3 regions of the Pantoea sp. SGAir0418 genome follow, and region 2 is predicted to be linked to each of the others. Evidence: predicted binding sites of a transcription regulator. Region 2 holds the regulator's gene; each other region holds the start of a gene.
The links. Region 2 encodes Fur, which represses iron uptake genes when iron is present. Its sites were predicted from a motif close to ATAATAATGAGAACNACTATCAA; they were not measured.

Region 1 (8,047 bases), 1.8 Mb from region 2:
TGATAAGGCCGGCAACGTCAGTACGCCCAGTCTGCGTACGCTGATTGTTGATACCACGCCGCCAGCAGCGCCGACGCTGCTGAACATGTACGACGATCAGGGTGACATCACCGGCAGCTTCGATTCTGGCAAGATGACCGACGACCGCCGCCCCACCCTGACCGGTATCGCGGAAAAAGGCGTGATTGTTTATCTGAAAGAAGGCAATACGGTTATCGGCAGCGCGAAGGCGGATGAAAATACCGGGATGTGGAAGATCGAGCCGGAGGTTGACCTTACCGACGGCCAGCATGATTTGACGCTGGTGGCGAATGAAACCTTTGCCGGTAAGGTGCGCGAGGGTGAGGTTTCGGATGCTTTTAGTATCATCATCGGAAAAGATGGCTCAACCCCGCCCGATCCCGGCGCCATTCTGGAAATCACTCACGCAATAGATAATGTCGGCAATGCAACTGGCGAATTGAAAAGTGGCGGACTGACTGATGACACCACACCAGAGCTTTGCGGTAACGCACCAGCAGGTAGCACGGTGAGAATCCAGTATCGAAATGATAATGGCGAATGGATCGATGCAGGCAACGCAGTGATGGACGGTAGCCGCTGGAGCTGGACACCGAATCCGGCGCTGAGTGCAGGTACCTGGGAGTTCCGAGCCAATGATAGTAGCGGCTGGACTGACGAGTTCATACTTAATATTGATCTATCGGCATCAACTCGCACTGAGATTACTCATGCTTACGATGATTTTGGTCCGTCTACCGGTATGCTCGGTTCTGGTGCGATTACAGACGATACTACTCCTACTTTATACGGCCGTGCCGAAGCTAATAATATTGTCTATATACACTACCGCAACCTAACCGGCATGTGGGACTTATTGGGTAGCGTAATAACTAAAGCAGATGGAACATGGACTTATGAAAGTAAAAATTTGACAGAAGGCCTTTATGAATTCCAGTCAGGGACTTCCGCCACATATACTCCCTCTGGTAAAACCTTCGAATTGCAGATTATAACATCTGGCACAATAGTGCCGAAAATTATATCTGTTTGGGATGATGAGGGAACATCAACAGGCATAATCCGTAATGGCGGGGAAACCGATGACCGAACTCCCACTCTTTCTGGCGTTGCGGAAGCAAACAGTACTGTGGTTATCAAATATACAGACGGTAAGGACACATTTACAGTTTCTGTCTTCTCAAACGACAAAGGCGACTGGAATTATACCCCTCCACCGCTTAAATTCGGCTCGTGGGCGTTTACGGTCTCGACGATAGATAGCGATAAAACCAGCGATAGCTATGTTATAAATATACAGCAATACAATTACGTTAATAGCGGTTGTAATTTTGAGGGTTTACCATCATCTTTAGGAAGCCACATACCTAAACCTTATCCTAGTGTAGGGGTTGGCAGTCAATTTAACTTATACAGCAAATATAATTTCAAAAGTGATTTTGCTATGAAGCCTTTAGCCGGAGTTGTACAACTATCAAACCACTATTATTATGTCGGCAATCAAGCTTACACGGGCAATAATCTTATAATGAGAGAAAACTCTAAAGCAGAGTTCACTGTCCCACCATCGAAAATTTTAGAATTTAACGTTATAGGTGGAAATAAAGGCTATTACATAATAAATTTTTATGACAAAGATAATAACATCATACATTCAGAAAAAGTTTCCGTACCAGAAGGGGTATTGCACCATAAGTTCTCTATCGATGAAGGGTTATTTACTAAGTTTGATATTGAGGTGCGTGACTTAGGAGGATTGTATTTAGATAATTTTATATGGCAAAAAGCCGTTCCGATTGTTAATACAACGATTAATCAGATTGATGAACAACATGACGATGCCATCAATAGTTTATTACAAATTGATCCAGATGAAATCCTTGAGCAAGGACAACAGGATCAGTTTATCGATGATGGTAAGACGCAGTTAATGATTGATAATCATGCCTGCGAAACAGTGCAGCTTAGCGACATCCTGCCGGAAGGCGAAGCGGTCAGCGGCTGGACGCAGCAAACCGGCACCGTGACCATCGCTGGCAACCAGTACCATGTGTTCAGCCACGGCGACGCGGAACTGCTGGTGCAGGACGGCGTAACGGTGAATCTGGTTTAACCGCGGTTCGCCACCGCATAATGACATGGCGGCCTGCTCTGGCCGCCATAATAAAAAAGGTCGTCATGAATGACGACCCTACAGATATGGTGCTGGTATTACGCCGGTGAAACTATTTCTTCACCGTCTCCATGCCCATTAAACCAATCTTCAGATAACCCGCTTCACGCAGCTGATCCATCACCGACATCAGCGTTTCATAATCGACTGATTTGTCCGCCTGGAAGAAGATGGTGGTCTCTTTGTTGCCTTCGGTTTGCGCGGTGAGCGCATTCACCAGCGTCTCTTTGGTCACCGCATCGTTACCGATGTAAATCTGTTTATCCGCTTTGATCGACAGATAAACCGGCTTCTCCGGACGCGGCTGTGGCGCGCTGGTGGAAGCAGGCAGATTGACGCGCACATCCACCGTGGCGAGCGGCGCGGCGACCATGAAGATGATCAGCAGCACCAGCATGACGTCGATAAACGGCGTTACGTTGATTTCGTGCATTTCGCCATCGCCGACCGCATCATCGTTTAAACGCATCGCCATAATACTTACCCTACGCGCAGTTTCTGGGCCGCCGCCGGACGGTTAACTTCTTTTGCGGTATCGACGTTGCCGAGGTCCAGATCGCGGCTCTGCAGCAGCAGTACCTGCGCCGCCACGTCGCCGAGCGACGCTTTGTAGCTGGCGATCATGCGGGCGAAGACGTTATAGATCACCACAGCCGGGATTGCCGCTACCAGGCCAATCGCCGTCGCCAGCAGCGCTTCCGCGATGCCCGGTGCCACCACCGCGAGGTTGGTGGTCTGGGTTTTCGCGATACCAATAAAGCTGTTCATGATACCCCACACGGTGCCGAACAGACCGATAAACGGCGCGACGGAACCGATGGTGGCGAGGAAACCATTACCGCGACCGGCGTGGCGGCTGAAGCCCGCGACGCGACGCTCAAGGCGGAAGCTGGTGCGCTCTTTGATGCCGTCAAGGTCTTCGCTGCCGGCGGAGAGTTCCAGTTCGTTACGCGTGTCGGCAAGCAGCACGGCACTGTGGCTGTTGGCTTTGAAGTTTTCGGCAGCGCGATACGCGTCATTCAGTGAGCGCGCTTCGCCCAGCGCCAGCTGTTCGCGCTTCAGGCGACGTTTTGCCCCGCTCAGCTCCGCGTATTTGCCAAAGAAAATCGCCCAGGTAACGACCGAGGCCAGCAACAGGCCGATCATCACAATTTTTACCACGATATCGGCATGCTGATACATGCCCCAAACGGAGAGGTCCGTTTGCATCAAGTCACTGGCTACCACGCTGCGTCTCCGACTTCTGTTGCACCGTTCACGATTGAAGCGCGGATCATAGCAAAAAAACCGACCGAAGTGATAGTGGTTCTCATTACTATTTACAAAGCTGTAACCCGCTGAATTGATACGGCGCAATGTTTAGCGCGATGAATCGCGCCGCTACGGTTTGGTGCGGTCTGTGGGATGGAGCAGCAGGCACGGTTGCGCGATGAATCGCGCCGCTACGGTTTGGTGCGGTTTGCGGAATTGAGCAACTGGCGCGGACGAACATCCCGCACGGGTCGTAGCGGCGCAATTTATTGCGCTTTGCTTTTCCGCCGCGTAATAAAAGCCACAACCAGCCTCTTTCCGCGATTGTGCTGGCGTCACTCTGATATTCGGCAAACGGGCTCAACCCCGCGCCGCGATTCGTGGTAAGTTGAATGCTTTGTGAGACGTGTCAGGAAAGGCAGTGATGGCAACGAAAAAAATTGATACCCGGCTTGTCACCGCGGGACGCAGCAAACGTTACACTCAGGGCTCGGTTAACAGCGTCATTCAGCGCGCATCCTCACTGGTTTTTGACTCCGTCGCGGACAAACAACGCGCCACCGCCGGACGCGCCAGCGGTGAACTGTTTTATGGCCGGCGCGGCACCCTCACCCATTTTTCCTTCCAGGATGCGATGACCGAACTGGAAGGCGGCGCCGGCTGCGTGCTCTATCCGTGCGGTGCGGCCGCGGTCGCCAATGCCATCCTCGCGTTTGTCACCAGCGGCGATCACATTCTGGTCAGCGGCGCGGTGTACGAACCCACCCAGGATTTCTGCACCAAAATTCTCGCGAAGCTTAACGTCGCCACCACCTGGTTCGAGCACTGCATCGGCAGTGAAATCGGCGAACTGGTGCAGCCGAACACCCGCGTGGTGTTCCTCGAATCACCGGCTTCCATCACCATGGAAGTGCAGGATATCCCAGCGATTGTCGCGGCGGTGCGCGCCAAAGCGCCAGACGCGGTGATCATGATTGATAATACCTGGGCGGCGGGCGTGCTGTTTAACGCGCTGGAGCATGGCATCGACATTTCGATCCAGGCCGGCACCAAATACATCATCGGCCACAGTGATGCGATGATCGGCACTGCGGTGGCCAACGAACGTTGCTGGGCGCAGCTGCGCGAAAACTCCTACCTGATGGGCCAGATGGTGGATGCAGACACCGCGTACATGGCCAGCCGCGGCCTGCGCACGCTGGCTACGCGTCTGCGTCAGCACGAAGAGAGCGGCCTGCGCGTGGCCGAGTGGCTGGCGGCGCAGCCGGAAGTGGCGCGCGTCAACCATCCGGCGCTGGCGCAGTGCAAAGGCCACGAGTTCTGGCGGCGCGACTTCAGCGGCAGCAGCGGGCTGTTCTCATTCATCCTGCATGAAAAACTCACCCCGGCGCAGCTGGCAAATTATCTCGATCGCTTCCACCATTTCAGTATGGCCTACTCGTGGGGCGGCTTTGAATCGCTGATTCTGGCGAACCAGCCGGAAGAGCTGGCGGCAATTCGTCCGGCGGGCGGCGTGGATTTTGACGGCACGCTGGTGCGTCTGCATATCGGTCTCGAGCACGTTGACGATCTGCTGGATGACCTGAAAGCCGGTTTTGCCCGCCTGAAAGCGTAAAAAGATAAACCAAACTTAAACCATCCGGTGCGGCGTAGCGGAGATCAACGATTACGCCGTCCCGGACGGTTAAAATACAAGCCTTGTGACTCGATGGGATAGCTGATGGGTGTTTTACATGAGATTGTCCAGGCGCTGTGGCATCAGGATTTTGCCGCGCTGGCCAATCCGGATGTAGTGTGGATTGTCTACGGCGTGATGTTTCTGACGCTGTTCCTGGAAAACGGTTTGCTGCCTGCCTCGTTCCTGCCCGGCGACAGCCTGCTGCTGCTGGCAGGCGCGATGATCGCCAAAGGCGTGATGGATTTTGTGCCGACCATGGTGATTCTGACCACCGCTGCCAGCCTCGGCTGCTGGCTGAGCTATCTGCAGGGGCGCTGGCTTGGTAATACTAAAATCGTCAAAAGCTGGCTGATGCATTTGCCAGCGCAGTACCATCAGCGCGCCTGGCACCTGTTCAACCGCCACGGCCTGATGGCACTGCTGGTTGGCCGCTTTCTGGCCTTTGTGCGTACGCTGCTGCCGACCATGGCGGGCATTTCGGGTTTGCAGAACGGGCGTTTTCAGTTCTTCAACTGGCTGAGTGGCGCACTGTGGGTCGGGATTGTAGTGGCGATGGGCTACGGCATCAGCCAGGTGCCGTTTATCAAGCGCCACGAAGATCAGGTGATGGCGATCCTGATGGTGCTGCCTATTGTGCTGCTGTTTCTCGGCCTCGGCGGCAGCATTGTGGTGATCTGGAAAAAGCGTCGCCAGAAAGCCTGACCTCTGTAAAGCGCCGCCGCTTCAGGCGGCGTCAAACGGCAGCAGCGCCCCGGTCTGGCGCGCGCGGCTCGCCTCTTCTCCCGGCGTCACGCCAAAGTACCGTTTAAACTCCCGCGAAAACTGTGACGGGCTTTCATAGCCAACGCGCACGGCGGCGGCGCTGGCCTTCAGCCCATCCTGCAGCATCATTAATCGCGCCTGATGCAGCCGGTAACGCTTGAGATACTGCAGCGGTGAGGTCTGGGTCACCGCCTTAAAGTTATGGTGAAACGCCGAGACGCTCATGTTGACCTCCGCCGCCAGCATTTCCACGCTCAGGCTTTCAGCAAAGTGGTTCTCGATGCGGCGCAGCGCCCGGGCCACCTGGCTGAACTGCGTCTGGCGATTGACCAGCGACAGCAGCGCGCCGCCAATCGGCCCGGTCAGTACGTAATAGATGATTTCACGCACCAGCTGCGGGCCGAGCACGCGGGCATCACGCGGTTTATCCATCACATCCAGCAGCCGTTCCGCGGCGCACAGCATCTCCTCGCTCAGGAACGCAGAGTGAATGCCGGAGGTTTGCGGCTGCGGCTGAAACTGCTCGTCATCGCCGATGCTTAACAGCAGATCCTGCAAACTGGCCGGATCCACGGTGAGACTCATGCCGGCCAGCGGCTGCTGCGGCGTGGCGTCAGTTTCGCACTCGACCGGCAGCGTGACCGTGAGCATCAGGTATTTGGTGGCGTCGTAGCGAAACACCGTGCTGCCGAGGTAGCCGGTTTTGTGTCCCTGAAACAGGATCACGATGCCCGCCGGATACAACATCGGCGTACGCGGCAGCGGTTCCTCTGCATAGATCAACCGCACGTTTTCCACCGCACACAGCGGCTTTTGTGGCTCGCGCATCAGCGTGATCACGCGCTGCGCCAGCTGGCGGCAAAGGGCATCGTTCGGCATGGCACTCTCTCGGGCAGCAAAAAACGCAGTGTGCCGCATTGCTGCATAAAGCTCCAGATGGCTGGAGAATCAGGCAAGATTTTTGCAGGATTGCACCGGGCGAAAGTGCCGTTCGGTTGCCACAATGATCCTCAGGTCAGGTTTGTTGACTAGACTTAAGCACATCGTTTTTACGGTAAGTCACTGCAACCGATAAGGAGTCACTATGGCAGAGCAACCCCGGATTAAACTGCACGACGGCAACATGATGCCGCAACTCGGCCTTGGCGTCTGGCAGGCCAGCATTGATGAAGCGCGCAATGCCGTGCTGGAAGCGCTGAAGGTCGGCTATCGCTCCATCGATACCGCCGCCGCGTATAAAAATGAAGAGGCGATTGGCCAGGCGCTGCAGGAAACCGACGTGGCGCGCGATGAGATCTTTATCACCACCAAACTGTGGAATGATGACCAGCAGAACGTTGAGCAGGCGATGGAGACCAGCCTGAAGAAGCTGCAGCTGGAGCAGGTGGACCTGTATCTGATGCACTGGCCGTGCCCGCAGAAAGACCACTACGTCGATGCGTGGAAGAAAATGGTGGAACTGCAGCAGCAGGGCCTGGCGAAAAGCATCGGCGTGTGTAACTTCCATGAAGCGCATCTCAAGCGGCTGATTGATGAAACCGGCGTGTCGCCGGTGGTGAATCAGATCGAACTGCATCCGATGCTGCAGCAACGCACGCTGCATGCGTGGAATGCGTTGCATCAGATTCAGACCGAGTCGTGGAGCCCACTGGCGCAGGGCGGTGAAGGCGTGTTTGATCAGGAGATCATTCGCGAGCTGGCGAAGAAGTACAGTAAGACGCCGGCACAGATTGTAATTCGCTGGCATCTGGACAGCGGCCTGGTGGTGATTCCGAAGTCGGTGACGCCGGCACGCATTCAGGAGAACTTCCAGGTGTTTGATTTCCGGCTGGATAAGTCAGAAGTGAGCGAGATCGCGAAGCTGGATAAAGGCAAGCGACTGGGACCGGATCCGGAAGAGTTTAATGGGTGACGTGGGTTAAGGATGCGATGGGTGAAGGGTGCGGTTTGCCCCCTCACCCCGGCCCTCTCCCGCACGCGGGAGAGGGAAATGTCCGCGCGAGTCTGAAGCGGTGTGCCAGTGGGTAACACTGTGCAACCAGGCACCCTCACCCCGGCCCTCTCCCGCACGCGGGAGAGGGAGATGTCCGCGCAAATCTGAAACGGTGTGCCAGTGTGTAATATTGCACAAAACGGTTCCCTCTCCCGCTGGCGGGTGTACA
Region 2 (8,047 bases):
CCGGCATCGGCTATCGCTTCATGCCATAAAAAAAGGCCGCAAACGCGGCCTTCTTCACGCAGGATGCCCTGTCAGGCGTTTTTCAGCACTTCACTGACAATTTCTACCGCTTCTTTCTCTATCTGCTGGCGATGCTCAGCGCCGAGGAAGCTTTCACAATAGATTTTGTAGGCGTCTTCCGTGCCGGACGGACGCGCGGCAAACCAGCCGTTTTCAGTCATCACTTTCAGACCACCAATCGAGGCGCCGTTGCCCGGTGCCGCGGTCAGACGTGCGGTGATCGCGTCGCCCGCCAGCGTATCGGCGCTGACCATTTCAGGTGACAGCTTCGACAGCGCCGCTTTCTGCGCAGAAGTGGCAGGTGCCTGCAGACGGTTGTAGCTTGGCGCACCAAAACGCGCGGCCAGCTCATCATAGTGCTGCTGCGGATTCTTACCGGTAACCGCAGTGATTTCCGCCGCCAGCAGACACAGGATGATGCCGTCTTTGTCTGTTGACCAGGCGGAGCCGTCGAAACGCAGGAACGAGGCGCCGGCGCTCTCTTCGCCGCCAAAGCCAAAGCTGCCGTCGAACAGACCATCCACGAACCATTTGAAGCCGACCGGGACTTCCACCAGCTTGCGACCAATGTCGTTCACCACGCGGTCAATCATCGCGCTGGAAACCAGCGTTTTACCAACGGCCACCTCTTTGCCCCACTGCGGACGGTGCTGGAACAGGTAGTTGATCGCTACCGCCAGATAGTGGTTCGGGTTCATCAGACCGGCGGGCGTGACGATGCCGTGACGGTCGTAATCCGGATCGTTACCGAAGGCCAGATCGAACTTATCTTTATACGCCAGCAGACCGGCCATCGCGCACTCGGACGAACAGTCCATGCGCACCACGCCATCTTTATCCAGATGCATGAAGCGGAACGTCTGGTCGATGGCATCATTGACGATGGTCAGATCCAGCTGGTAGTGCTCAGCAATGCGCTGCCAGTAGGCCATGCCGGAACCGCCGAGCGGATCGACACCGATTTTCAGGCCGGCTTTCTGGATTGCCGGGAAGTCAATCACCTGCGCCAGACCTTCAACGTATGGCTGGATCAGATCCTGCTCAACGATGTGGCCACTGGCCCACGCCTGATCCAGCGCCAGACGCTTAACCTCTTTCAGCTCACCTTTGATCAGCTGATTCGCGCGATCTTCCACCACTTTGGTGACGTTGGTGTCAGCCGGTCCACCGTTCGGCGGATTGTACTTGATGCCACCGTCTTCCGGCGGGTTGTGCGACGGGGTAATCACGATACCGTCCGCCTGCGCGCCGCCGCGCTTGTTGTGCTCCAGAATGGCGTTGGAGATCGCCGGCGTCGGCGTATAGCCGTTGTCCTGCTGCACAATCACATCAACGCCGTTAGCGGCCAGCACTTCCAGCACTGACAGGATCGCCGGCTCAGACAGCGCATGGGTGTCTTTACCTACGTAGCACGGGCCGGTGATGCCGTTCTTTTTACGCTCTTCAGCGATCGCCTGCGCAATCGCCAGAATGTGTACTTCGTTGAAGCTATGACGTCCCGCGCTGCCGCGGTGGCCGGAGGTGCCAAATTTCACCGCATGGTCCGGGTTCGCCGCATCCGGCTTCAGGACGTAGTACTGCGAGGTTAATTGTGCAACGTTAATCAAATCGCTCTGCTGGGCAGGTTGCCCGGCACGGGGGTGATTGGCCATTGGCGCTTCTCCCTGACGCTTCGGTTTAAATGGTGCCGCAAACTTTCTCTGCCAGTTCCTGCGGGAACTGCATGGCGAGCATGATGTGTTCCACCATGCTGCATTTACGACCTGTATTGGTATTGGTGATCACCCAGTACGGCGTGCCGGGCACGTGCTTCGGCTTAGTATGGGTGCCATTTTGCAACAGCGTGTGCTCATCACCCGCGAAGTAAACGCGGGTGCGGCCCTGCAGTGAAGCAGTGGCATCAGCAAAGGCTGCCGGATCAAGACGATAAAGCGTTGACAGGATCAGCATGAAGCGATTAACCGCTTTCTTCTGCTCCGCATACTCGTCAGACAGCAGCAGCTCACGCACGGCGCGCACGCGATCCTGAGGCCGCGCTTCGCTGCGTGCAGCCGGTGATTCTTTTACCGCCGCATTCGCCGCTGGCGCAGCGGATGCGCTCTGGCCGGCAGTGAATTTCAGCATACGGCGCAAAATGTCCGAGGCGCTTTCACCAATGTGCTGCGTGTGGCTGGCAATATAACGGTAGAGTTCTTCGTCAACTTCAATCGTTTTCATCTTTTTCCGTGCGATTCTGGCAAATGGCAGAACCACGCTACTTTGCAAAGGCCTTAACAAAATCCGGTCGTGCAAAATGTGAGCGGGCTCTAACATAAGGATTATAAAGTTAAATCCGCGACAGCCGGTAGCGCTGGCATCGTTTACGGGCAAAAGTCGGAATATGCCCTAATGCCTGACCGCCTGGCGCCGGGACAGGTGAATCCATGATACCCTAAGCCCAGGTCTCAACCGAAAGAACTTTAGCCATGATTTTGAACGCCCGTCTGCAAACTGAACAATCTGCCCCTGATGCCCAGCCCATTCTGTTAATTCATGGCCTGTTTGGTAGCCTGGATAACCTCGGCGTACTGGCGCGCGGCGTGCGCGATGCACGGCCCACGCTGCAGGTGGATGTCCGTAACCACGGCCTGTCACCGCGCAGCGAAGAGATGCACTACGCTGCGCTGGCGCAGGATATAGTCGACACGCTGGATGCGCACCACATCGAACGGGTCGATGTTATCGGCCACTCAATGGGCGGCAAAATTGCCATGGCGCTGAGCGCCGTTGCGCCCGAACGGATTGGCAAAATGGTGCTGATCGATATCGCGCCGGTGGATTACCAGACGCGACGCCATGATGAGATCTTCGCGGCGATCCGCGCGGTCAGTGCAGCTGGCGTCACGCGCCGCAGCGCTGCGGCCGACGTGATGCGTGAGCACGTGCGCGAAGAAGGCGTGATTCAGTTCATTCTGAAATCTTTCCATGAAGGCGAATGGCGCTTCAACGTGCCGGTGTTATGGGACAATTATCCGGTGCTCTCCGGCTGGCAGGAGGTGCCCGCGTGGCCTCATCCGGCGCTGTTTATTCGCGGCGGTGATTCACCCTATCTGGACAATCAGCACCGTGATGCGCTGCTGCGCCAGTTCCCGCAGGCGCAGGCGCACATTATCAGCGGTGCTGGCCACTGGGTGCATGCCGAAAAACCCGATGCCGTGCTGCGCGCGGTGCGCCGCTTTTTTAACCTGTAAAAGCAAAAGCTTGCTACGGGCGGTTTAGGGTTGGCGTCGCGCCGGGCGCTGGAGTATGATGTCGCGCTAAAAATTTGCCGCGGATGCTTTTTTCGCCGCGGTCGGGCCGATAAATGTTTAAATCGCGCAGCGCCTTTCCGCCGTTCGCGCCCACGCAGTTTCACAAACCATGGCAAAAGAACAGACAGATCGTACCACGCTCGATCTCTTCGCAGACGAGCGGCGTCCCGGTCGCCCTAAAACCAGTCCGCTGTCGCGTGATGAGCAGCTGCGCATTAATAAGCGCAACCAGCTGAAGCGCGACCGGGTGCGCGGCCTGCGCCGCGTTGAGCTGAAAATGTCCAGCGAAGCGGTCGACGCGCTTAATACGCTGGCCGAGCAGCAGAACATCAGCCGCAGTGAACTGATTGAACAAATGCTGCTGGCGCAGCTCAAACTGGCGTAACGTGCGCAGACCGCACGCTGGAACACAAACTCAGCGCTTTACACATTCCGCGCTTTTCGCCGGTCTGCTATCATTCGCATAACTGTGTCGTCTTCTGACTTACTTTCACAATCAGGATTTAAGAGGTTACTCACTCCATGGCAATCGTAGGCATTTTCTTCGGCAGCGATACCGGCAACACTGAAAACATTGCAAAAATGATCCAGAAACAACTGGGTAAAGATGTCGCCGAAGTGCATGACATTGCTAAGAGCACCAAAGAAGATCTCGAAGCATTCGATATTCTGCTGCTGGGTATTCCGACCTGGTACTACGGTGAAGCCCAGTGCGACTGGGATGACTTCTTCCCGACGCTGGAAGAGATTGATTTTAACGGTAAGCTGGTGGCGCTGTTTGGCTGCGGCGATCAGGAAGATTACGCCGAGTACTTCTGTGACGCGATGGGCACCATTCGCGACATCATTGAGCCAAACGGCGCAGTGATTGTGGGCCACTGGCCAACCGAAGGTTACCACTTCGAAGCCTCTAAAGGTCTGGCAGACGACAAACACTTTCTCGGCCTCGCCATCGATGAAGATCGTCAGCCTGAACTGACTAACGAGCGCGTCGACAAATGGGTTAAGCAGATCTTTGACGAGCTGCAGCTGCAGGCGATCATCGAAGCCTGATGCTTTCCTGTCCGATGTGGGCGCTGGCTCACATCGGGCAATGGAATTACCTATAAAAATAATAGCTACGGTTTTTTAACTTTTTCCCTCAATTCTGTAGAATACCCGCAACGGTCATCTGCTTATTCCTCGGGCATCAGACTGAGACTGCGCGAAAAGGAACATCGATCTGCACGATCCCGCTGAGGTTCACGACATTTCTCCTTACAGCATCCGGGGAATTGTCCGCCGCAGCCGGTTTTCATTTCGCAGGCTGAGCTCTATAATGAGACGCAAATGAGAATGCGCGTTGACCACACATTCAAGGCCTTTGCGCCGTAAGTGACTAGCAAAGTAACAGGACAATATCCGCATGACTGACAACAACTCCGCATTGAAAAAGGCTGGCCTGAAAGTCACGCTGCCCAGACTGAAGATTCTGGAAGTGCTTCAGGGACCCGGACCCGAGTCCCATCATGTCAGTGCGGAAGATTTGTACAAACGCCTGATCGACATGGGCGAAGAGATTGGTCTGGCGACGGTATACCGTGTTCTGAACCAGTTTGACGACGCCGGCATCGTGACGCGTCATAACTTCGAAGGCGGGAAATCCGTGTTCGAACTGACCCAGCAGCATCACCATGATCACCTGATTTGCCTCGACTGCGGCAAAGTGATCGAGTTTAGCGATGAATCTATCGAAACGCGTCAGCGTGAGATTGCAACACGCCACGGTATCAAACTCAGCAACCACAGCCTGTATCTGTACGGCCACTGTGCGCTGGGAGACTGCCGCGAAGACGAGACGCTCCACGATCAGTAATTGAATATGCTATGCAGTATAAAAAAACCGGTGCCAGGCACCGGTTTTTTTATGGCTGCGTTCAGGCGACCAGCGTTTCCTGCAAATAGCGCCAGCGCGGAACAGGCGTGCTGCAGTCCAGCACCGCCAGCGAAATGCGGGTCTGGTTATTGCCGTTAAGCATTTGCAGTTCGTGATACTGAATGGTCACTTCCTGCTGCTGCTGGGAAATGATGGCATGCTCACTGGTGGCGATTCGCATCCCTTCCCGCTGCCCGTGCAGTTTGCGAAACAGGGTTTCAGTGTCATTGAGATCGAGCTGTTTGCCTTGCGGCGTCACCATTTTGAAGTCGGGATGAAAGTGCGACAGCAGCAGGTCCATACTGTCATCGCTGCCTTCGGCCTGATTAAAAATACGTTCGATAAGCTGATGTAAAACCACCACGCTATGTTTGGCTTCCAGAGCGAGACTTGTCATTTTTCTTCCTTCGCTAACCCGCACAGCAACATTTAAGAGCGCATAGCCTACCTGAAAATAATGATTTCACACGGGTAAATTAGTTAATTTTATTAAAGTCAGATTAGTCGTAATCGCGCGCGATTACTGTTTTTTGTCTGGTTCAGCATAATCGATTCCCGTTTGCAGATAACGGGCAATAAAAAAGGGCGATTGCTCGCCCTTTGCTGATCATATCGTGCTATCAAGCAGTAAAATTATTCGCCGATTTTTGCCCAGGTATCACGCAGACCCACGGTGCGGTTGAACACCAGTTTCGACGGCTGCGAGTACACGCTGTCAGCGCAGAAGTAACCTTCGCGCTCAAACTGATACGGTGCCAGCGCACTGGCGGCACGCAGACCCGGCTCAACGAAGCCCTGTTTGATCTCCAGCGAGTTCGGGTTGATGGTGGTGAGGAAATCCTCGGCCGCGCCCGGGTTTGGCACGCTGAACAGACGATCGTACAGACGGAATTCGGCAGGCAGCGCGTGAATCGCCGACACCCAATGGATAACGCCTTTCACCTTGCGGCCATCGGCCGGATCTTTGCTCAGGGTGTCGACATCGCAGGTAGCGTAGATGCAGGTAATGTTGCCGGCTTCATCTTTCGCCACGCGCTCGGCACGAATGACATAAGCGTTGCGCAGACGAACTTCTTTACCCAGCACCAGACGTTTGTACTGCTTGTTGGCCTCTTCACGGAAGTCGGCGCGATCGATCCACACCTCACGGCTGAACGGCACCTCACGCGTGCCCATCTCCGGCTTGTTCGGATGGTTCGGCATGCTGATGATTTCTTCATGCCCGGCCGGCAGGTTCTCGATCACCACTTTCAGCGGATCCAGCACCGCCATGGCGCGCGGCGCGTTCTCGTTGAGGTCGTCACGAATGCACGACTCCAGCGACGCCATCTCAACAATGTTGTCCTGCTTGGTCACACCGATACGGCGACAGAATTCGCGGATTGACGCCGCGCTATAGCCACGACGGCGCAGACCGGATACGGTCAGCATGCGCGGATCGTCCCAGCCTTCAACAATCTTCTCGCTCACCAGCTGTGTCAGCTTACGCTTCGACATCACCGCATATTCCAGATTCAGGCGCGAAAACTCGTACTGACGCGGATGCACCGGAATAGTGATGTGATCCAGCACCCAGTCGTAGAGACGACGGTTGTCCTGGAACTCCAGCGTACACAGGGAATGGGTGATGCCTTCCAGCGCATCGGAGATGCAGTGGGTAAAGTCGTACATCGGATAGATGCACCACTTGTTGCCAGTCTGGTGGTGTTCGGCAAATTTAATGCGGTACAGCACCGGATCGCGCATCACAATAAAGCTGGATGCCATGTCGATTTTGGCACGCAGGCAGGCTTTGCCCTCTTCGAAGCCGCCATCACGCATCTTCTGGAACAGCGCCAGGTTCTCTTCCACGCTGCGATCGCGATACGGGCTGTTTTTGCCCGGCGCGGTTAGCGTGCCGCGGTATTCACGGATCTGCTCTGGCGACAGCTCGTCAACGTAGGCCAGGCCTTTGTTGACCAGCTCAACCGCGTAGTTGAACAGTTGGTCAAAGTAGTCAGAGGAGTAACGAATGTTGCCGCTCCACTCAAAGCCCAGCCATTGCACATCATTCTTGATCGATTCAACGAACTCCATATCCTCTTTGACCGGATTGGTGTCGTCGAAACGCAGGTTGCACTGCCCCTGATAATCTTGTGCGATACCAAAGTTCAGGCAGATCGATTTTGCATGGCCAATATGCAGGTAACCATTGGGCTCAGGCGGGAAACGGGTATGCACACTGTTGTGCTTACCGCTCGCCAAATCTTCGTCGATGATCTGACGAATAAAGTTCGTTGGGCGGGCTTCAGCCTCACTCATCTCAAAATCCTCAAAACAATAGCGGGTGATTTGTACCACGAAGTAACGGAGTATGATCCACAAAGCGCTGAAGGGAAACAACCGTTTGTTGGTCGTTTTAAAACAAAAAAGGCAGGAATTGCTTCCTGCCTTCAGTGACGATCAAAACGTGTTAATTTTTGACTTCGTACAGCGGGGTAACACCTGCCACCACGGTACCGCCTGCCAGCAGATTCAGACCAGCAAAATCATCGCTGTTGCTGACCACCACCGGGCTGATCATCGAACGCGCATTGGCGTTGAGGAAGTCCAGATCCATTTCGAGGATCGGCTGGCCCGCTGTGACGGTTGCGCCCTCTTCCACCAGACGGGTAAACCCTTTACCTTCCAGCGCGACGGTATCGAGACCCATATGCACGACAATCTCGACGCCATTTTCGGCTTCAAGGCAGAATGCATGGTTGGTGTTGAAGATTTTCACCACGGTGCCCGCTACCGGCGC
Region 3 (8,047 bases), 380 kb from region 2:
TGGCCATGCTGAACTCCGGTAATTGGCGCCGGGTGGTGTACAATGCGCGCCATCTTAGCACAGGCAGAGTGGGAGTTGAGTGTGAGTGAGTTACCGGTAAGCGAGGTGCTGCCTGCATTGCTGGCCGCGCTGGCGCAGTCGCCACAGGTGCTGCTGGCGGCCCCGACCGGCGCCGGGAAATCCACCTGGCTGCCGCTACAGCTGCTGCAACAGGCGCAGCTGCCGGGGCAAATCATCATGCTGGAGCCGCGCCGGCTGGCGGCACGCAACGTGGCACAGCGGCTGGCGGAACAGCTGGGCGAACAGCCGGGCGGGACGGTAGGTTATCGGCTGCGCGGGGAAAACTGCAGCAGCGCAGCGACGCGTCTGCTGGTGGTCACCGAAGGCATTCTGACGCGTATGCTGCAGCGCGATCCGCTGCTGGAGGGCGTATCGCTGGTGATCCTCGACGAATTCCATGAGCGCAGCTTGCAGGCTGACCTGGCGCTGGCGCTGCTGCTTGATGTGCAGCAGGGATTGCGCGACGACCTGAAAATTCTGCTGATGTCGGCAACGCTGGATAATCAGCAGCTACGCACGCTGCTGCCCGACGCGCCGTTTATTGCGTCACAGGGGCGCAGCTTTCCGGTGATTCGACGTTACGCCTCGCTCAATCCGCAGCAGCGGTTTGAAGAGGCAGTGGCGCGCGAGGTGGCACAGTTGCTGCGGGATGAGCCCGGTTCGCTGCTGCTGTTTCTGCCCGGCGTGGCGGAGATTGAACGGGTGAAGCGTGAACTGGCGTCGCGCGTCAGTGATGAGGTGGATTTATCTCCTTTATATGGTGCGCTGTCGCTGGAGGCACAGCGGCGAGCCATCCTGCCGGCCGCGCCGGGCCGGCGTAAAGTGGTGCTCGCCACCAATATCGCCGAGACCAGCCTGACGATTGAAGGCATCCGCCTGGTGGTGGACAGCGCGCTGGAGCGCGCGGCGCAGTTTGACGTGCGCAGCGGCGTGACGCGTTTGCTGACCCAGCGCATCAGCCAGGCGTCGATGACGCAGCGCGCTGGCCGCGCCGGTCGCCTGGCGCCGGGGATCTGCCTGCATCTGCTGCCGCAGGAGCAGGCGCTGCGTGCGGCGGCGCAGAGTGAGCCGGAGATACTCACCAGCGATCTGGCCTCGCTGCAGCTGGATTTACTGCAGTGGGGCTGTCAGGACGCGGCTCAGCTGCAATGGCTGGATAGTCCACCGGCGCGCAGCCTGCAGGCGGCACGTCAACAGCTGCAGCGGCTCGGCGCGCTGGATAGCGAAGGGCGGCTCAGCGCGCGCGGCCGTAAAATGGCGCAGCTCGGCAGCGATCCACGTCTCACGGCGATGCTGTGCGCCGCCAGCGACGATGTGCACGCCATCGCCAGCGCGGCGCTGCTGGTGGCGATTCTGGAGGATCCGCCGCGCAGCGGCAGTGTCGATCTGCGCGATGCGCTCAACCAGCCACAACCGCAGTGGCTGCGGCGCGCGCGGCACTGGCAGCAGCGGCTGAACGCGCGCGAAGGTCACGTTGACGCCGATCGCTTCCCGGCGCTGCTGGCCGCCGGATTTGCTGACCGGCTAGCGCAGCGTCGCGGTGACAGCGCGCGCTATCAGCTCGCCAATGGTATCGGCGCGATGCTGGATGAGCACGACGGTCTGAGCCGCTATGAGTGGCTGATTGCCCCGAGCCTGCTGCAGGGGGCCAGCAGCGCCGATGCACGCATGCTGCTGGCGCTGCCGGTAGAGATGGATGCGCTGCGCCAGCAGTGCCCGCAACTGGTGGAGCAGCGCACCGATGTGGACTGGGATGAAGACAAAGGCACGCTGCGCGCGTGGAAGCGGGAAGCGATTGGTGCGCTGATCCTGCGGGCCCAGCCGCAGGCGCGGCCCGAGCCGGAGATCCTGCATCCGGCGATGCTGCGCTGGATCCGCGAAAAAGGGCTGGCGGTGCTCGGCTGGACGCCAGAGGCAGAGCAGCTGCGTCTGCGCCTGCAGTGCGCCGCGCAGTGGCTGCCGGAAGAGGCGTGGCCGACGCTGGATGATGACACGCTGCTGGCCTCGCTGGAGCACTGGCTGCTGCCGGAGATGGGCAAAGTACGCGATTTAAAAGGGCTGCAGAGCGTTAATCTTGTCAGCGCTTTATTACATTTGCTGACATGGTCACAGCGGCAGCGGCTGGATACTGTGCTGCCAACTCATTACACTGTGCCGACCGGAAGTCGCCTGCCGATTCGCTACGACGCGGAAAAGCCCCCCGCGCTGGCGGTACGTATGCAGGAGATGTTTGGCGAGGCGCAGAACCCGGCGGTTGCCGATGGGCGCGTTCCGCTGGTGCTGGAGCTGCTTTCGCCGGCGCACCGTCCGCTGCAGATCACCCGTGACCTCGCGGCGTTCTGGCGCGGTGCGTATCCTGAAGTGCAGAAAGAGATGAAAGGGCGCTATCCCAAACATCCGTGGCCGGACGATCCGGCCAGCGCCTTGCCGACGAGGCGCACCAAAAAATATTCCTCGTAGCCCGCAGTGGATCGAATTCAGAGGGTTCTGCCATGCGCGGCACGAGAAAGCAGTTAGAGTAGCGGCGCTGCCGTAGCTATGCCTGGAGAAAACAAAGCATGTCTGGGAACGATCGCGAACCTATTGGGCGCAAAGGAAAAGCGCCAAAGCCGCCGCGTAACATTACGCGCCGGGGTCGCCGCAGGGAGCCTGAAGATGATATCGATCAGGACGATTTTGACGAAGATGATGAGGAGAGTGCGCCGGTGCCACCCAAAGGTAAAGGAAAACGACCCGCGCGTGGCAAACGCCGCTGGTTAGGCTGGTTGATTAAACTCTTCCTGGTGTTTGTCGTGGTGATGGCCGCCTGGGGCGTCTATCTCGATTCGGAAATCCGCAGCCGCATTGACGGTAAAGTGTGGCAGCTGCCAGCGGCCGTGTACGGGCGCATGGTCAGCCTCGAACCGGGCATGGCTTACGACAAGAAAGAGATGATTGCGCTGCTGGAAGGCACGCAGTATCGCGAAGTGTCGCGCATTACCCGTCCGGGTGAGTTCAGCGTGAAAGGCAACACCATCGACCTGCTGCGCCGTCCGTTTGATTTTCCGGACAGCAAAGAGGGCCAGATTAACGCGCGTCTCACCTTCAGCAACAACGAGCTGAGCGAGATTAAAAACCTCGATACCGGACGCGACTTTGGCTTCTTCCGCCTCGATCCGCGGCTGATCACCATGTTGCAGTCGCCAAACGGCGAGCAGCGTCTGTTTGTGCCGCGCGCCGGGTTCCCGGATCTGCTGGTCGATACGCTGATCGCCACCGAAGACCGCCACTTCTACGAGCATGACGGCATCAGCCCGTACTCGATTGGTCGCGCCTTCCTCGCCAATATCACCGCCGGCAAAGCGGTGCAGGGCGGCAGTACGCTGACGCAGCAACTGGTGAAAAACCTGTTCCTCACCAACGAACGCTCGCTGTGGCGTAAAGCGCGTGAAGCCTATATGGCGGTGATCATGGATGCGCGCTACAGCAAAGATCGCATTCTTGAGCTCTACCTGAACGAGGTGTATCTCGGCCAGGCGGGCAACGACCAAATCCGCGGTTTCCCGCTGGCCAGCCTGTACTACTTTGGCCGCCCGGTGGACGAACTGAGCCTTGATCAGCAGGCGATGCTGGTCGGCATGGTTAAAGGTGCGTCGCTGTACAATCCGTGGCGTAATCCGCAGCTGGCGCTGGAGCGACGTAACCTGGTGCTGCGTCTGCTGCAACAGCAGAAAGTGATCGACCAGGAGCTGTACGACATGCTGTCGGCGCGGCCGCTTGGCGTTCAGCCGAAAGGTGGGGTGATCACGCCGCAGCCGGCATTTATGCAGATGGTGCGTAATGAGCTGCAGGCGAAGCTGGGCGATAAGGTCAAAGATCTCTCCGGCGTGAAGATCTTCACCACGCTCGATCCGATTTCGCAGGATGCGGCGGAAAAAGCGGTTGAAGACGGCATTCCCACGCTGAAGAAACAGCGCGGGCTGAAAGATCTGGAAACCGCGATGGTGGTGGTCGACCGCTTCAGTGGTGAAGTGCGCGCGATGGTCGGCGGTGCCGATCCGCAGTTTGCCGGCTATAACCGCGCGCTGCAGGCGCGTCGCTCGATTGGCTCACTGGCAAAACCGGCGACCTATCTGACCGCCCTCAGCCAGCCAAACAGCTATCGCCTGAACAGCTGGATCGCCGACGAACCGATCGCGCTGAAACAGCCAAACGGTTCGGTGTGGAAGCCGATGAACGACGATCGTCGCTTCAGCGGTAAAGTGATGCTGGTGGATGCGCTGACTAACTCGATGAACGTGCCAACCGTTAACCTCGGTATGACGCTGGGACTCGACGCGGTAGTGGATACCTGGACCAAACTGGGCGTGCCAAAAGATCAGCTGCATCCGGTACCGGCGATGCTGCTGGGGGCGCTTAATCTGACGCCGATTGAAGTGGCGCAGGCGTTCCAGTCAATTGCCAGCGGCGGTAACCGCGCTGCGCTGTCGGCGGTGCGCTCGGTAATTGCGGAAGATGGCACGGTGCTGTATCAGAGCTTCCCGCAGGCGCAGCGCGTTGAGCCGGCGCAGGCGGCGTATCTGACGCTGTATACCATGCAGCAGGTGGCCGATCACGGTACGGCGCGGGCGCTGGGCGCACGCTTCCCGGGTGCGCATCTGGCGGCGAAAACCGGTACCACCAATGACCTGATCGACAGCTGGTTTGCCGGTATTGATGGCAAAGAAGTGGCGATCACCTGGGTTGGCCGCGACAACAACCAGACCTCGAAGCTGTACGGTGCCAGCGGTGCGATGCAGATCTATCGTCGCTACCTCGACAACCAGGCGCCGATGCCACTGGTCCTGACGCCACCGGAAGATATCACTCAGATGAATATCGATTCGGCCGGTAACTTTGTCTGCGGCAGCGGCAGCAGCACCTGGCGTTCGCTGCCGGTGTGGGCGCTGGATCCGAACGCGCTGTGCCAGCAGCAACAGCAGCAGATTCAGCAGCAGCAGCAACAGCAAGAACAGCAACAGCAGCAACAGCAACAGCCGCAGGGCGAGCAGAAGGACTCTGACGGCGTCGCGGGCTGGATTAAAGATATGTTTGGCAGTAAATAAGCCATCCGGCACTGCACCGGCTTTATACCTTCAGAGCCTGTACAGTGCCGGCGTTTTACCACCACGTGGCGGTGCCAGATACATGGCGGCGCTCCAGCCTGAGCCTTGCATAAAAGCTGAATTTAACTCCCTCTGGCGCTGCGGCGCCTTTTTCTTTGCCCGCCATTTTTTTAGCCGCGATCATGGATATGTGCGATCCGCTGGCAAACTCACCGCCAGCAGGCATTACATCTTGCGGTGCTTGCCGGGTTTCGCCTAAAATCCGTGCGTCTAATAATCATTCTCGTTTCCATTCGCCTGCATTGTTCTATTTTCATGAGATCCCACTATGAATGCGCGAAACACTTTTCCTTGTTCTCTGCGCGCGGTGACCACCCGTCGACCGCTCGCGTTATTGATTTCCCTGACTCTGGGCACACTCAGCATGCAGGCGCTGGCCGAAGATACCGTGGTGGTGACGGCTGATGGCGGCAGCGGCGTCGCGCAGGAGAGCGCATGGGGACCGTCGCCGACCATCGCCGCTAAACACAGCGCGACCGGCACCAAAACCGATACGCCAATCGAGAAGAATCCGCAGTCGGTGTCGGTGGTCACGCAGGAAGAGATGTCAATGCATGCGGTGACCAGCGTCAAAAGTGCGTTCAATTACACGCCAGGCGTGCTGACCGGTAACCGCGGCAGCTCGGACGTTATCGACGCGCTGTCGATTCGCGGCTTCAGCGAAACCAACACCAACCAGTATCTGGATGGCCTGAAGCTGCAGGGTGACAACTACTCCGAATTTGCTATCGATCCTTACTTCCTCGAGCGCGCGGAGCTGCTGCGCGGTCCGGTGTCGGTGCTGTACGGTAAGAGCAACCCGGGCGGTGTGGTATCACTGGTGAGCAAGCGGCCGACCCAGGAGACGCTGCGTGAAGTCCAGTTCCAGATGGGCACCGACAACCTGTTCTCCACCGGCTTTGATTTTGGCGGCTCACTGGATGATGACGGTGTTTACAGCTATCGCCTGACCGGCCTGGCGCGCAGCGCCGATGCGCAACAGGAGATGAACAAAGAGAAGCGCTATACCCTTGCGCCTTCGTTCAGCTGGCGTCCCGATGCCAATACCCGCTTTGACCTGCTGACCTACTTCCAGAACGAACCGGAAACCGGCTATTACGGCTGGCTGCCGCGCGAAGGCACCGTGGTGGGCATCACCCGGCCGGACGGCAGCAGCTATAAGCTGCCCACCAATTTTGATGAAGGCGAAGACAGCAATAAGATCTCGCGCAACACCAAAATGGTTGGCTACAACTTTGAGCACAGCTTTAACGATACCTGGACGGTGCGCCAGAATCTGCGCTATGCCGAACTGAAAACGAATTATCGCAGTATTTATGGCAACGGCTATCTGCCTGAGTCACAAGAGATTACGCGTGGTTCAGCCATTTCCGATGAGAAACTGAATCAGTTTGCCGTCGATAATCAGGTGCAGGCAAAATTTGCTACCGGTGCGGTCGATCATACGCTGCTGATGGGGGTTGATTATCAGCGCACCCGTAATGATATTGATGCTGCCTTTGCCTCCGCAGCGCCAATCAACGCGATTAATCCGCAGTACGGTAATGATGCTGTGGGTGCCGCCTTCCCCTATCAATATCTGAACCGTCAGGAACAAACTGGCCTGTATACGCAGGATCAGATGGAATGGAATAAATGGGTGCTGACGCTGGGCGGGCGATACGATTATGCGATGACCTCCGCACTGAACCGTAACGGTAACAGCGAAGTAAAAAACCACGACCAGGCATTTACCTGGCGCGGTGGTGTGAACTATGTGTTTGATAATGGTATCGCGCCGTATTTCAGCTACAGCGAATCCTTTATCCCAACGACTGGCACCACGGTTGATGGGAAACCTTTTGACCCATCCCGCGCGAAGCAGTATGAGGCTGGCGTAAAATACGTACCAAAAGATCGCCCGATTGTGGTCACCGCAGCGGTTTATCAGCTGACTAAAACCAAAAACCTGACGGCAGATCCGAACAGCCTGCAGTTTAGTGTGCAGGGAGGGGAGATTCGCTCACGTGGCGTCGAGCTGGAAGCCAAGGCGGCGCTTAACGCCAACATCAACCTGACGGCGGCTTACTCTTATACCGATGCGGAATACACCGAAGATACCTTGCTCAAAGGCCGTACGCCGGTGCAGGTGCCGAAGCATATGGCCTCGCTGTGGGGCGATTACACCTTCCATGAAACCGCCCTGTCGGGCTTCACCGTGGGTGCCGGGGTGCGCTACGTGGGTGAAAGCAAAGGCCTGTACGCTGACAATGAGCAAAATGGCGTGAAATCCAACCAGAACTTTGACGTCGCCGCGTACACCACTGTAGATGCCGCACTGAAATACGATCTGGGCCGCTTCGGCTTGCCGGGCTCAACCGTCGGCGTCAACATCAACAACCTGTTCGATCGCGAATACGTTGCCAGCTGCTACCGCGACTACGCCTGCTACTGGGGCGCAGAGCGCCAGATCGTCGGTACCGCCACCTTCCGCTTCTGATACTGAACACAGGGCGCTGCGGCGCCCGTTAACCAGGGATTATCATGCAGCATCCGCACCACGCAGAAACCACCTTTTCACTGGAAAACGTCAGCTTCCGTGTACCCGGCCGCACGCTGCTGCATCCGCTGTCGCTGACTTTCGCCCCGGGCAAAGTCACCGCGCTGATCGGGCATAACGGTTCCGGTAAATCCACGCTGCTGAAGATGCTCGGCCGTCACCATGCCGCCAGCGAAGGGCGCGTGATGCTCAACGGTGAAGCGGTTGATACCTGGAGCAGTAAAGCTTTTGCACGTCAGGTAGCCTATCTGCCGCAGCAGCTGCCCGCGGCAGAGGGCATGACGGTGCGCGAGCTGGTGGCGAT

Region 1: exbB (tol-pal system-associated acyl-CoA thioesterase) is a predicted target of Fur. The motif match lies at 3,491-3,513, and genes of this name have one in related genera.
Region 3: fhuA (ferrichrome porin FhuA) is a predicted target of Fur. The motif match lies at 5,415-5,437, and genes of this name have one in related genera.

What each region holds. Positions count from the first base shown of each region.
Region 1 covers NZ_CP027911.1:567,430-575,476, reverse strand. Annotated here, with positions in the region: gene C1N84_RS02685 (Ig-like domain-containing protein) at 1-2,134, shown strand, start outside; gene exbD (TonB system transport protein ExbD) at 2,247-2,669, opposite strand; gene exbB (tol-pal system-associated acyl-CoA thioesterase) at 2,675-3,403, opposite strand; gene metC (cystathionine beta-lyase) at 3,870-5,060, shown strand; gene C1N84_RS02665 (DedA family protein) at 5,166-5,825, shown strand; gene C1N84_RS02660 (AraC family transcriptional regulator) at 5,847-6,764, opposite strand; gene dkgA (2,5-didehydrogluconate reductase DkgA) at 6,970-7,797, shown strand.
Region 2 covers NZ_CP027911.1:2,822,976-2,831,022, forward strand. Annotated here, with positions in the region: gene kdpE (two-component system response regulator KdpE) at 1-29, shown strand, start outside; gene pgm (phosphoglucomutase (alpha-D-glucose-1,6-bisphosphate-dependent)) at 72-1,712, opposite strand; gene seqA (replication initiation negative regulator SeqA) at 1,738-2,277, opposite strand; gene ybfF (esterase) at 2,526-3,290, shown strand; gene ybfE (LexA regulated protein) at 3,460-3,735, shown strand; gene fldA (flavodoxin FldA) at 3,873-4,403, shown strand; gene fur (ferric iron uptake transcriptional regulator) at 4,756-5,205, shown strand; gene C1N84_RS13180 (hypothetical protein) at 5,267-5,662, opposite strand; gene glnS (glutamine--tRNA ligase) at 5,899-7,566, opposite strand; gene nagE (N-acetylglucosamine-specific PTS transporter subunit IIBC) at 7,718-8,047, opposite strand, start outside.
Region 3 covers NZ_CP027911.1:3,204,845-3,212,891, reverse strand. Annotated here, with positions in the region: gene thpR (RNA 2',3'-cyclic phosphodiesterase) at 1-7, opposite strand, end outside; gene hrpB (ATP-dependent helicase HrpB) at 43-2,520, shown strand; gene mrcB (bifunctional glycosyl transferase/transpeptidase) at 2,619-5,144, shown strand; gene fhuA (ferrichrome porin FhuA) at 5,473-7,683, shown strand; gene fhuC (Fe3+-hydroxamate ABC transporter ATP-binding protein FhuC) at 7,728-8,047, shown strand, end outside.